4 regions of the Exiguobacterium sp. SH31 genome follow, and region 4 is predicted to be linked to each of the others. Evidence: riboswitches for the same ligand, from Rfam matches in the RefSeq annotation. Region 4 holds a riboswitch; each other region holds the start of a gene.

Region 1 (3,115 bases), on a different contig from region 4:
GGCGAACGCCGGGTGCGCCAAAATCGGGACGTTAATTGTTGGATCGCTTGCGAGTTCGCGGAGTGTGTCGAGCCCGTATGTATAGACGTTGAACAACAGTGCCGTCGCGCCCGCCTCGATCAAGCGGAGCGCTTGGTCACGCAGCCCGAACACCGGGCCGCTGAGCGTGATGGCATAGAGCGAACGTTTCCCGGTCGTTTCGAACTGTTCTTGGATGACGGCCGCTCCGATTTTAGCTCGTTCAAGCGACGGAGTGAGCGGGTTGTCGTATAGGATTTCATCATCTTTGACGATGTCGATGCCGCCGGCGAGCTGGTCTCGAAGTTGCTGTTCTAAGAAGCGTAAATCACGGCCGATGATCCCTTTAAAGATGCTCATGACGAGCGGGCGATCATGTACGTCGAGCAACTCACGAACGCCTTGAACACCGAACTTTGCTCCAGGGAATTCAGATGCAAGCGTTTCGGGTAACGTTAAGTCGATCAAGCGTACCGAGTCATCGAGCGATAATTTCCCGAACGTCGTCGTCAAGATGGATGAGAAGTCGGGCGTGACGTTATGGAGCGGATAACGGATTGTGAAGCGGCTCGTCGTTTCCGTATGCGTCGTTGAGACGACCTCGCCCCGATACGCCTTTAATTGTTCTTGCTCTAGGTGAGGCAGTTCCGTCCACGTGCCGACAGTCAGTTCGAGGGCGATTTTCTCGGCGACAGTCGCGACGCGGTCCGTCCGGCTGATTTCATATGTGGCAGTAATACTCATGTTCGTTCCTCCTTCCGGTCAAACAAAAAATGACCCCATGCCGAGGCAAGAGGTCATCATAAAAAAATGAACTCTTATCTCTCAGCTTACGCTGCAAGAATTAGCACCGTGCCCAATCGGGTCGGTTGCTGCGACATCATCGGGCTTGTCCCCTCCGTCTGCTCTTGATAAGAATGTATTTTGAAGTTGTGAAATTTAATTGAATTTTGTCACACAATATCCGGTTCGTCAATTCCTTTTTTTGAGAAAAAAAGTTTGAGTTCGTTGTTACCATATATGCATAAAAAAAGTGACCGTTGCTCCAGCAAATTGCCGTTGACAAAGGTGGGGTCGAGTCCGTAATATTCATCACAACAAGTTCACACAATCGAATACGACACTCTTATCGCGAGTTGGCAGAGGGAATTGGCCCGATGACGCCGCAGCAACCGACCAGTAGGCACGGTGCTACATCCACCAGACATACGTCTGACAGATGAGAGGAACAACCGTTACGGCTGTGCCTCTTTCTCGCGGAGAAAGGGGCTTTTTTTGTGGGGAATATACCGAAAGGGGAAACAGACATGGCTTATCAACCATTTACAGAACAGACAGTCGTCGAGCACGTCAGAACGTTAGGGTTACTCGAAGATGGGGGCATCGCGCATTGTGAGGAGATCGGGGACGGCAACTTGAACCTCGTCTTCCGCATCCGTCAAGGCGAAACGAGCCTCATCGTCAAGCAGGCGCTACCGTATGCGAAAGTCGTCGGCGAGAGTTGGCCGCTCACACTTGAACGGGCGTGGATCGAGCAGCTCGCGTTGCGCGAATTCGCCAGTGTCGTCCCGCGTTTCGTCCCGGTCGTTCTCGGCAGTGACCGGACGCTCGCCTACACGATTTTAGAAGACTTGTCTGACTTTGATATCGTCCGGACGGGCTATTTGGAAGGGAAAACGTATCCTGAACTCGCCCGTCACATCGGTGAGTTTTTAGGACAGACGTTGTTTGAGACGTCAGACTATGCGGCCGGCCCGATTGAGAAGAAGCGGAAAGAACGGGATTATTACAACCCGGAACTGTGCGACATCACTGAAAAACTGATCTTCATCGATCCGTACAAAGATGCCGAATCGAACAACATCGAAACCGCGCTCCGTCAGGACGTCGAAGCGCTTTGGCGTGACCAGAAATTGAAAGTGGAGGTCACGAAACTGAAAGTCGGTTTCGTCACGAAACACGACGCGCTCTTGCACGGGGACTTACATACAGGCAGCATCTTCGCGACGCAACAAGAGACGAAAGTCATCGATCCAGAGTTCGCTTTTTACGGACCGTTCGGCTTTGACATCGGGCAAATCGTCGCCCATTTGACGCTATCGACGTTCCATGACCCACTCAAACGGTTCGAGCGGTTCACCGACGTATTGACGGTATGGGAGACGTTTGAGAAGACGTTCCGGACGAAGTTTGAGACGGCGGTCGAACCGTTCAACACGGACGGGTTCGTCGATGAACTACTTCAAACCATCTTTAGTGACACGATTGGCTACGCCGGATGCGAACTGATTCGCCGCACCATCGGTCTCGCCGGAGTCAATGACCTCGAGACGTTACCGGAAACGGTCCGGCTCGAGCGGAAACGGGAAGCGCTCACGCTCGGCACGACGCTCATTAAACAGCGCCACGATGTCCGGACAATCGATGAATTAGTGACGCTGTTAGCGGGGGTACGCGTATGACAGTCCAAAACATTCGCTTCGAACCGTCCCGGGACGAGCTCGTCATTTTAGACCAAACGTTACTGCCGCATGAGGAGCGGTACGTGACGATCGCGACGCTCGAACAGGCGGAGCACGCCATCGAGACGTTACAAGTCCGAGGCGCGCCGGCCATCGCCTATTTCGGCGCATTCGTGCTCGCGAAAGAAGCGGTCCGCCTCCAGGATGACCCGGACTTCACACGCCGGCTCGACCTCGTCGGCCGTCGATTGATCGCGACGCGACCGACGGCGGTCAATCTGCAAAACGTGATCGAGTCACTTCTCGGGCTGAACGTCGGCGTCGACTTTGAAAGGATCGCGACCGACATCAAACATCGGGCCATCGCGCTGTTCGAGCGAGACGTCGACACGTATCGGGCCATCGGGGAGCATGCGCTCACGGTGCTGCCAGCAGGGGGGAACGTCTTAACAATCTGTAACGCCGGGGCGATCGCGACGTCGCGTTACGGGACTGCGCTCGCTCCGTTTTACGTCGGGAAAGAGCGAGGTATCGCGTTTAACGTCTTCGCTTGTGAGACGCGGCCGCTCCTCCAAGGGGCACGCCTGACCGTCTGGGAGCTCGACCAGGCCGACATCGATGTCACGCTCATCACC
Region 2 (3,115 bases), on a different contig from region 4:
CCATTTTTCTAAAAGATGATCAAAGTATATGTCTTGGGTCAACATGATTTTTTTAGAATTCACAGAGTCGTTGTTTAAATATAACGCCATTTGTTCTTCATTTTTTGCAATATCATCTACTATTTCCCACGGGGACCCATACAATTTGATCACTTCTTCTTCAGATAACGCAATAAATTCTTGATAGTCTTCTGGTGTTAGTAAGTCAGCATAAGCCTCGTACAAAGAAGCGTAGATTTTAAAAGGTGTGCCGTCTCCAATTTCTTTTTTGTATAACCACTCATAAATCATCTTCCATGTATAAATGAAATTTTCGAAGACGTATCCCCATTCCCAGTGTACTTCATCTTTTGGTAGCGTGACTCGTTGTTCTGATCCATTATCGTAATGCACAATATAATGTAATTTACCAACGATTGAGGTATCCTCAATAAAGTCATTTACGGATAAGCCCAATTGCTTTGCTGCTTCACTAATTAAGAACTCATCAGTAGATCCATAAGCTGAGAACCGGATTTCTGCAAAAGTAACGATTAGACCGTACATAAATCCTCCCAAATAATATTATTTTAAATACCAATACTGTTCTGTCGGGAAGAATTGATCAACCCTTGGATTCTTCGATTTATCACGATAAAAGCGTATTCCGACCTTATATTCCATACCATTAATTCGGGTTGTATAAGTGACACGACTATATTTGTTACCAGCTTTAACTGGTCGTCTAATTTGGTTGTTAATATCAGATGCGTTCGTTATTATAACTTGAGCAAGAGAGGTTATGAAACAATTCTTCTGTAATTCTTTGAATAAGTGATTTTCTTATGCCCCGCGGAAGATTAGAGTTTCTCGATGAAATACCAAACTCATTTTCTTCTAGATAAAGTTCCGAATCAAGATCAAGTAATTCATTATCACTTGTTAAAGCTGGAATAAATGTAAAGACGCGACCATATCAAACTGGCCGCGTCTTTACATTTTCAATTATACTGTTTAAGCTTTTTCCGCCCACGCTACATCAATAAATTCATCACGTCCTGAAATAGCCCGATCTTCCTTGTAGTGTTTCGGGTTCTTCTTATGGTAGTCCTGATGATAGTCTTCGGCCGGATAAAACACGTCGGCTGGTAAGATTTTCGTCACGATCGGTTGTTTGAACTTTCCGCTCGCGGCGAGCGCGTCGCGGCTCTGTTCTGCTTTCACGCGTTGTTCTTCCGTATGATAGAAGATGGCTGGCGCATATTGTTGCCCGCGGTCTTGGAACTGGCCGCCGTCGTCGGTCGGGTCCGTCTGAATCCAATACAGTTCGAGCAGACGCTCATACGCGAACTGAGCCGGATCGAACGTGATCTCGACGACCTCGTAATGCCCGCTCGTGCCGGTTTTCACTTGTTCATACGTCGGGTTGTCGACATGTCCCCCGGTATAACCGGATACGATTCCTTCGATGCCTGGCTGTTCCTCGAACGGTGTCACCATGCACCAAAAACAGCCGCCTGCAAATGTTGCTTTTTCCATTCATAAGTCCCCCTCGATCAATTTCCCAAAAAAAGCGCCCATGTCATCGACATGAGCGTTTTGTCATATCGTCCAAGGCGATGCCTTGCTGGAAGTAGCACCTTGCCGAAGCAGGTTGCTGTGAAGTCATAGAGCCAGGTCTCTCGTTCACTCAAGATATCGATATGTAGTTGGTGACAGCATCATATCATCTGTCTCGTTTAAACGTCAACGATTTGGTGTGCGCCGAAGTTGAAATAGCGTGGCACCAACAATCAAGATAATGAGGGCGATGGACGCAGGGAATGCCCACGGCAAATCATCCCCGAACAATTGTAGAAAGAACAGGGCGAACACGGACAGTAAAACAAGGATGTAAGAGCGGGACATGGCTACCTCCAATAACGTTTCTTCTAGTGTATCAAGTTGCACATCCAATGGCGATAAAAAGAAGGGGATTCGATGCATTCAGCGAATACCGAATAACATTGCCTATAAGGAGGGAACTAGATGCAAGACTTATTTGAACTAGACATCGAGACCGCACAGCGCGGCTATAAAGAAGGGACGTTCACGGCCCGGGACGTGACGGCCTACTATTTGACACGAATCGCTAGCTTGAACGATAAACTGAAAGCGGTCATCCAAGTGAACCCGGACGCGTTGTTCGAGGCTGAGGCGGCGGACCGTGCCTACCGACGCGGAGACCGGCTGCCACTCCTCGGTATTCCCGTTTTACTCAAGGACAACATCGAGACGGCGGGACTCATGAGGACTACTGCCGGCGCCGTGGCGCTCGAGCATCACTTTGCGGGTCGTGACGCTGAACTCGTCCGTCGCCTCCGTGAGCACGGGGCGGTCCTTCTCGGCAAAGCCAATTTATCGGAATGGGCCAATTTTTTGACGGAGGACATGCCGAACGGATGGAGCGGGGTCGGTGGACAGACGCTCAATCCGTATGGTGACAATCTCGACGTCGGCGGTTCGAGCTCTGGCTCGGCGGCGGCCGTTGCGGCGAACTTGACGGTGCTCGCCGTCGGCAGCGAGACGAGCGGGTCGATCATCCACCCGAGCGTCCATAACGGCATCGTCGGTATCAAACCGACGGTCGGGCTTATCAGCCGGAGTGGGATCATCCCGATTTCGCGGTCGCAAGATACGGCCGGTCCGATGGCGCGGACGCTCCGCGACGCGGTGCTCGCACTAGAAGCGATGTGCGGGGAAGACGATTCGGACCCGGCGACGACACATCTACCGGCCGGTCCACCGTACCGGACGTGTCTCGACGAACGTCAAGCCGTCGGCATGCGTGTCGGTTTCGTGAAGGCTGAACTGTCGGATGAAGAACAGACGCTCTATCAAGCGGCGCTGGCGTTACTCAAAGCGAGCGGGGTCGAGCTCGTCGAAGTCGACCTGCCGTCAAACGACGGACTTGACCAAGGCGACGTCCTCTACCATGAGTTCAAGCTCGGGATCGAGGCGTATTTGGCGACGACAGCGCTCCCGTATGAAACGCTCAAGGACTTGATGGACTGGAACAAGCTTCACCCGGAAACGATCCCGCACGGACAAGTTACGTTCGAGAAAGCGAATCAGTTATCAGGGCGTTTGACCGAGT
Region 3 (3,115 bases), on a different contig from region 4:
GGTCCTCCTTTCTGTAAGTTTACTCTTCTTTTCAACTGTATGACAGATTATTGAAATGTGTCAACATATTTTGACTTGCGTCATAACAGTTCATTTAAATTCTTTCGGGTGAGCCGATAATCGATCAACCGGGACAAGACGACTTGAATCATCGCGGTCACGGGTACGCTGATGAACATCCCGACGAGGCCGAACAGGCTCCCCCCGATGATGATCGATGTGATGACCCAGAACGGGGTGATCCCGACGCTGTCGCCGAGAATTTTCGGCCCGAGCCAAAGTCCGTCGAACTGTTGCAGCAAGAAAATGAACAACAAGACGAGCAGGGCCGTGAACGGGTCGTAGAAGTAGGTGATGATGAACGCCGGGATCATCCCTAAGAGCGGTCCGACGTATGGGATGAAGTTCAGCACCCCGATGATGACACCGAGCAAGAGCGCGTAAGGTGCACCGATGATCAAGAGCCCGATGACAGCCATCACGCCGATGATGAGACAGTCGAGCGACTTTCCGATGATGTAGCGTTTAAAGATATAGTCCATCTCTTGGAAGATGTCGATCGTCGTCTTCGCCGAAGCGACCGGGAACATCGCATACAGCAGACGCTTGAACATCCGGGCGAACACTTCCTTGTCTTTCAACAAGTAGATCGAGATGACGATCCCGATCAGCAAGTTGATCAACGTCATCGTGAAGCTCGATACGTAACCGACCGAAGACACGACGGCCGTCTCGACCCATCCGGAATACCGTTCCTCGAACCGATTGAAGTCGATGGCCTGGGCAATCGTCGCATTATACTCCTCGACATACGTTTTCAGCTGCCCGAGAAAGCCGTCGATTTGGCGAATGTAAAACGGGAGCTCCTCGATGAGAGAGGCGACACTCGAATAGATGCGTGGGAACAGCGTCACCGCTGACACGACGAGGATCCCAATGAACGTGACGTAGACGATCAACAAGCCTTGATAACGCTTCAAGTGGAACCGCTCTTCTATATAGGATAGGACGGTGTTGAGGAGCAGCGCGATGGCAATCCCCATTATGATCGGCGTCAACAGCTGAAACGCATACTGCAGGACCCGAGAAATCGTGTCCGGCTCGCTGATGACTTTCCATAGGACGAGCAGGATCAGTCCGATCACGCTCAACTTCCATATTAACTGACGGTTTAGTTCCAATGGTCTATCCCCTCATGCTGTAAATTTTGCAGAATAACGTTCACCTTTTACTATGAACGTTTTTTTACCGGGATTCAATAGCGGTAAGGAATTTTTGAAATAAGGATTGACAAGGTTGGTAACGTTTGGTTTACTAAATGACATATTACAGAAATTATCAATTGCATATAAAAACACTTTCTATCAAGAGAAGCGGAGGGACTGGCCCGATGAAGCTTCAGCAACAGATTGTTTCAATACTGTGCTAATTCCAGCAAGGTGACCTTGAGAGATGGAAAGGTGGTTGTTTGAATACGTCCGTATCTCGACACCCCTTTCCTCGGAAAGGGGTGTTTTTGCATAGGAGGACTATTCATGACAGACAGACGCTCGAAGTTACTTAAAACGTTACCACCCCAGCATTTCGTCGGACTCGCCGCCGAAGTCGCCGCACTCGAGCGTTCAGGCCGCGACGTCATCCGGCTCGGCCAAGGGACGCCCGACTTGCCGACACCGGCCTCGATCTGCGAGGCGCTGCAGACGGCCCTGCTCGACCCGGCGACGCACCAATACGGACCGTTCCGGGGACAGACGCGCCTGAAGCAAGCGGTCGCGACATTCTACCAGACCGAATACGGCGTCGCGCTCGATGCCGAGACCGAAGTGGCCATCTTGATCGGCAGCAAGTCGGGACTCATCACGCTCCCGCAATGTGTTCTCGAACCAGGTGACGGCATGTTGCTACCGAACCCGGGCTATCCGGACTACATCTCGGGGGCACGTCTCGCCGGAGCGGTCGTCCACGACCTCGTCCTCCGGGAAGAGAACGGCTATCTTCCTGATTACGAGACGCTCGATCCGCAGGGGGCGCGACTCATGTATTTGAACTACCCGAGCAATCCGACCGGCGCCGTCGCGTCGCCCGCGTTCTTTGACGACACGGTCCGGTTCGCGAATAAGCATGACCTCATGGTCGTCCACGACTTCGCCTACGGCAGCATCGGTTTCGACGGTCACGTCCCGCCGAGCTTCCTGCAGGCGCCGGGTGCGAAAGACATCGGCATCGAGGTGTATACGATGTCGAAGGCGTTCAACATGTCCGGCTGGCGGGTCGCTTTCGCCGTCGGCAACCGCGACATCATCGAGGCGATCAACACGTACCAGGACCACGTCCATGTGAGCGTGTTCTCGGCCATCCAAGAGGCGGCCATCGCCGCGCTCGAGTCACCGCGTTCGCTCCGGGACGACTTGTCACGGTTGTATGAGGCCCGCCGCGACCGGCTCGTCGACGGGTTACGTCAGGCCGGATGGGACATCACGGCCCCGAGTGGCTCGTTCTTCGTCTGGGCGAAAGTGCCGGACGGGGACGCCAAATCGTTCTCCCATAAGCTGCTCCACGAGGCAGGGGTCGCCGTGACGCCGGGCTATTTCTTCGGCTCAGAAGGCGAGCGGTACGTCCGGTTCGGGCTCGTCTCCGCCGAGCCGAAGATCGACGAGGCCGTCGAGCGGATCGAGAAACTGTTTGCGACGTATGAAGAGGTCCGGGCATGATCCGCCAAGCCGTGCTCGAGTACGACCATGCGGATGACGCGCTCGAGCGGCTCGATGAATTGATCGATGGCCGTCGTGCTCACGTGCTGCGCGGACAGAACGGTTTTGACGTCGTCAAGCGCGTCCTGCCAGCGATCACTGCCTATCCGACATCGCTGTTCGGCGGCGAATGCACGGACGCTGAGGTCGAACGGCTCCGTTTGAAAAATGTGGACGTCCTCATTGCCATCGGTGGGGGTAAGCTCGTCGACACGGCGAAACTCGTCGCTTACCGGCAAGGTGTCCCGCTGATCGTCATCCCGACGCTCGCCTCGAACTGTGCCGCCTTCACGCCGCTCAGCGTCATCTATGACGAGCAAGGGGCATACGTCCGCTACGACGTGTTCCGCGTCGTCATCGAGCGG
Region 4 (3,115 bases):
CCGTCCCGGCTAGTTTTGACGTGTAGCCTGATAGGAAGTGATACATCGCTTGCTCTTTCGTCAACTTGCTGATCGGCGGGAGCACCCCGTAAGCATCGGCCGTCAAGAAGACGATCGTGTTCGGGTGGCCGGCCCGTGAAGGGAGCATCGCGTTATCGATAAATTGAATCGGGTAAGCTGCTCGCGTGTTCTCGGTGAGCGAGATGTTTTTGTAGTCTGCTGAGCGGTCTTCGTTCAAGACGACGTTTTCAATCAACGAGCCGAAACGGATGGCGTCATAAATTTGCGGCTCGTTCTCACGCGATAAGTTGATTGTCTTGGCGTAGCAACCGCCTTCGATGTTGAAGATGCCGTCTGGTGACCAACCGTGTTCATCGTCACCGATGAGATGACGTTCCGTATCGGCCGAAAGCGTTGTCTTGCCCGTTCCCGATAGTCCGAAAAAGAGCGCCGTCTCCCCGGCGTCCGAGACGTTAGCCGAGCAATGCATCGACAAGACGTGCTGTTCAGGTAATAGGAAGTTCATGACCGAGAAGATTGATTTTTTGATTTCGCCGCCGTATTCTGTTCCCCCGATCAGAATGGTACGCTTGGCGAACGAAACGAGGATAAACGTCTCTGAGTTCGTCCCGTCAACTGTTGGGTCGGCTTTGTAGCTCGGCGCATAAATGACCGTGAACGGGTCAAACGCACCGGCTGTCGGCCACTCACGCAAGAACAACTGCTTCGCGAACAAGCTGTGCCATGCGTACTCGGTGATGGCGCGTACCGGTAACGTGTAGTGCTCATCTGCTCCAGCCGAAGCTTCGAGATAATACAGCTTCTGTTTCGTCTCGAGATGGGTGAGGACTTTGTCGAGAAGAGCGGTAAATTTTTCTTCTGCGATCGGCTGATTGACCGGACCCCAATCTACTAACGAGTTGCTGACTTCATCTTGGACGACGAATTTGTCTTTCGGTGACCGCCCTGTGAATTTCCCTGTACTGACCGATAAAGCCCCGTCTTTCGTCAGTACGCCTTCACCGTTACGAATGGCTTCTTCCACCAATTCTGGAACGGTTAAGTTCCGTAATACATCGGCACCCTTAATTAATTCTTCGATTTTCAGGAGCGTAGTCGCCATCCTGAATCCCACCTTTCCCCTAAATAGATGTGGATGAAATCCGCATACTTCCGCGTTTAATTAGTATGACATTTTTATTATATGTGACACACTAATCAAAAACAAGCATTTCTTTACCCTTTAAAGTAAGCGCTTTCTTACAAGGACATTCTAACATATTCTGTATAAGCGGGGAGTGAAAAAACGGAAACCGTCAAAAAAATGTTTGATATTTCACAAACATAAATGATTTCCGTGATTACGAAGAAATTTACAAATTAAGCAGATACGCTTGACAGAACGGTATGGCATTTATATGATGGTGTTCGTAACGGATACTCTTATTCTGAGCGGTGGAGGGAACAAGGCCCTACGAAGCCCAGCAACCGTCCGATCCTGTAGTCTTTTTCGGAAAAGGTGCTATCCTGAAGCGAAGCGACAGCTTCGAACGATAAGAGGGTAAGGAAGAACGATTCAACCTTTCCCATTGAACGTGGCGAAAGGTTTTTTTCATTACCGTCCCAAAGCAACGCGTAAGGGGAACGAGTACCGTCCACACATCACCCTTATTAATAGGAGGTTTTTCGAAATGTCAAACTTGAACCGTCGACTTTTCACTTCGGAGTCCGTCACTGAAGGACATCCGGATAAAATTTGTGACCAAATCTCAGATGCGATTTTGGATGCAATTTTGGCTGAAGATCCAAACGCCCGCGTTGCGGCTGAGACGTCTGTCACGACAGGTCTCGTGCTCGTAGCTGGTGAAATCACGACATCGACTTACGTGGATATCCCGAAAGTTGTACGTGAAACTGTTCGTGAGATCGGCTACACGCGTGCCAAATATGGTTTTGACGCTGAGACTTGTGCTGTACTCACAGCAATCGACGAGCAGTCGGCAGACATCGCCCTCGGTGTCGACCAAGCGCTCGAAGCTCGTGAAGGTCAAATGACTGACGAAGAGATCGATGCGATCGGTGCCGGTGACCAAGGCCTCATGTTCGGTTATGCAACGAACGAGACACCTGAACTCATGCCGCTCCCGATCTCACTTGCTCACAAATTGTCACGTCGCTTGGCAGAAGTTCGCAAAAACGGAACGCTCGCTTACCTTCGTCCAGACGGTAAGACACAAGTAACTGTCGAATACGACCAAGACAACAACCCGGTCCGTATCGATACGATCGTCATCTCGACACAACATGCAGAAGACATCACGCTCGAGCAAATCCAAGCGGACCTTAAAGAACACGTGATCGAAGCAGTCATCCCGGCTGAACTCATCGACGCCGAGACAAAATACTTCATCAACCCGACTGGCCGTTTCGTCATCGGTGGACCACAAGGTGATGCAGGTCTCACAGGACGTAAAATCATCGTCGACACATACGGTGGATACGCTCGCCACGGCGGTGGTGCGTTCTCAGGTAAAGATCCTACCAAAGTTGACCGTTCGGCAGCATACGCGGCCCGCTACGTGGCGAAAAACCTCGTGGCAGCTGGACTTGCTGACAAAGCGGAAGTTCAACTTGCATACGCGATCGGTGTCGCACACCCGGTTTCAATCGCGGTGGACACGTTCGGCACTGGTAAATTGAGCGAGACTGAACTCGTTGAACTCATCCGTGAGAACTTCGACCTTCGTCCGGCCGGCATCATCAAGATGCTCGACCTTCGTCGCCCGATCTACAGACAGACAGCAGCTTACGGACACTTTGGCCGCACAGACGTTGAACTCCCATGGGAGCAGACGGACAAAGCGGCAGTTCTTGAAGAAGGCGCAAAACGTTTCGCATAAGCAATAAAAAAACGACCTTTCGCGAGAAAGGTCGTCAGGCTGTTGACGAACCAAATCGCCCATCGCGATTTGGTTCGTCTCTTTTTGTGTTCATCGAGCTCGAGGCGCTCTGCCCGGCATAAAATTGAAGAAATGCTATGTAGACGGTCTTTTTCGGCCAACAGGTTGGCCAATTTCTTCATGTTTTGTGCGGTGGCTGCCACCAGGTTGGCGCA

The links. Region 4 has a riboswitch for S-adenosylmethionine ahead of metK (methionine adenosyltransferase). Riboswitches for the same ligand answer to the same signal wherever they lie in the genome.
Region 1: it holds a riboswitch for S-adenosylmethionine, as region 4 does, so the genes downstream of both, mtnK (S-methyl-5-thioribose kinase) here and metK (methionine adenosyltransferase) in region 4, are expected to answer to the same signal.
Region 2: it holds a riboswitch for S-adenosylmethionine, as region 4 does, so the genes downstream of both, msrA (peptide-methionine (S)-S-oxide reductase MsrA) here and metK (methionine adenosyltransferase) in region 4, are expected to answer to the same signal.
Region 3: it holds a riboswitch for S-adenosylmethionine, as region 4 does, so the genes downstream of both, A6395_RS01250 (aminotransferase class I/II-fold pyridoxal phosphate-dependent enzyme) here and metK (methionine adenosyltransferase) in region 4, are expected to answer to the same signal.

What each region holds. Positions count from the first base shown of each region.
Region 1 covers NZ_LYTG01000041.1:50,282-53,396, reverse strand. The annotation lists gene A6395_RS06805 (2,3-diketo-5-methylthiopentyl-1-phosphate enolase) at 1-762, opposite strand, end outside; SAM riboswitch class I at 834-936, opposite strand; SAM riboswitch class I at 1,142-1,244, shown strand; gene mtnK (S-methyl-5-thioribose kinase) at 1,326-2,480, shown strand; gene mtnA (S-methyl-5-thioribose-1-phosphate isomerase) at 2,477-3,115, shown strand, end outside.
Region 2 covers NZ_LYTG01000010.1:2,986-6,100, reverse strand. The annotation lists gene A6395_RS01510 (hypothetical protein) at 1-546, opposite strand, end outside; gene msrA (peptide-methionine (S)-S-oxide reductase MsrA) at 994-1,518, opposite strand; SAM riboswitch class I at 1,582-1,681, opposite strand; gene A6395_RS16060 (hypothetical protein) at 1,726-1,887, opposite strand; gene A6395_RS01500 (amidase family protein) at 2,008-3,115, shown strand, end outside.
Region 3 covers NZ_LYTG01000007.1:12,614-15,728, reverse strand. The annotation lists gene A6395_RS01255 (AI-2E family transporter) at 81-1,181, opposite strand; SAM riboswitch class I at 1,359-1,459, shown strand; gene A6395_RS01250 (aminotransferase class I/II-fold pyridoxal phosphate-dependent enzyme) at 1,536-2,711, shown strand; gene A6395_RS01245 (iron-containing alcohol dehydrogenase family protein) at 2,708-3,115, shown strand, end outside.
Region 4 covers NZ_LYTG01000023.1:51,207-54,321, reverse strand. The annotation lists gene pckA (phosphoenolpyruvate carboxykinase (ATP)) at 1-1,123, opposite strand, end outside; SAM riboswitch class I at 1,441-1,560, shown strand; gene metK (methionine adenosyltransferase) at 1,692-2,900, shown strand; partial or broken gene A6395_RS15660 (IS1182 family transposase) at 3,059-3,115, opposite strand, start outside.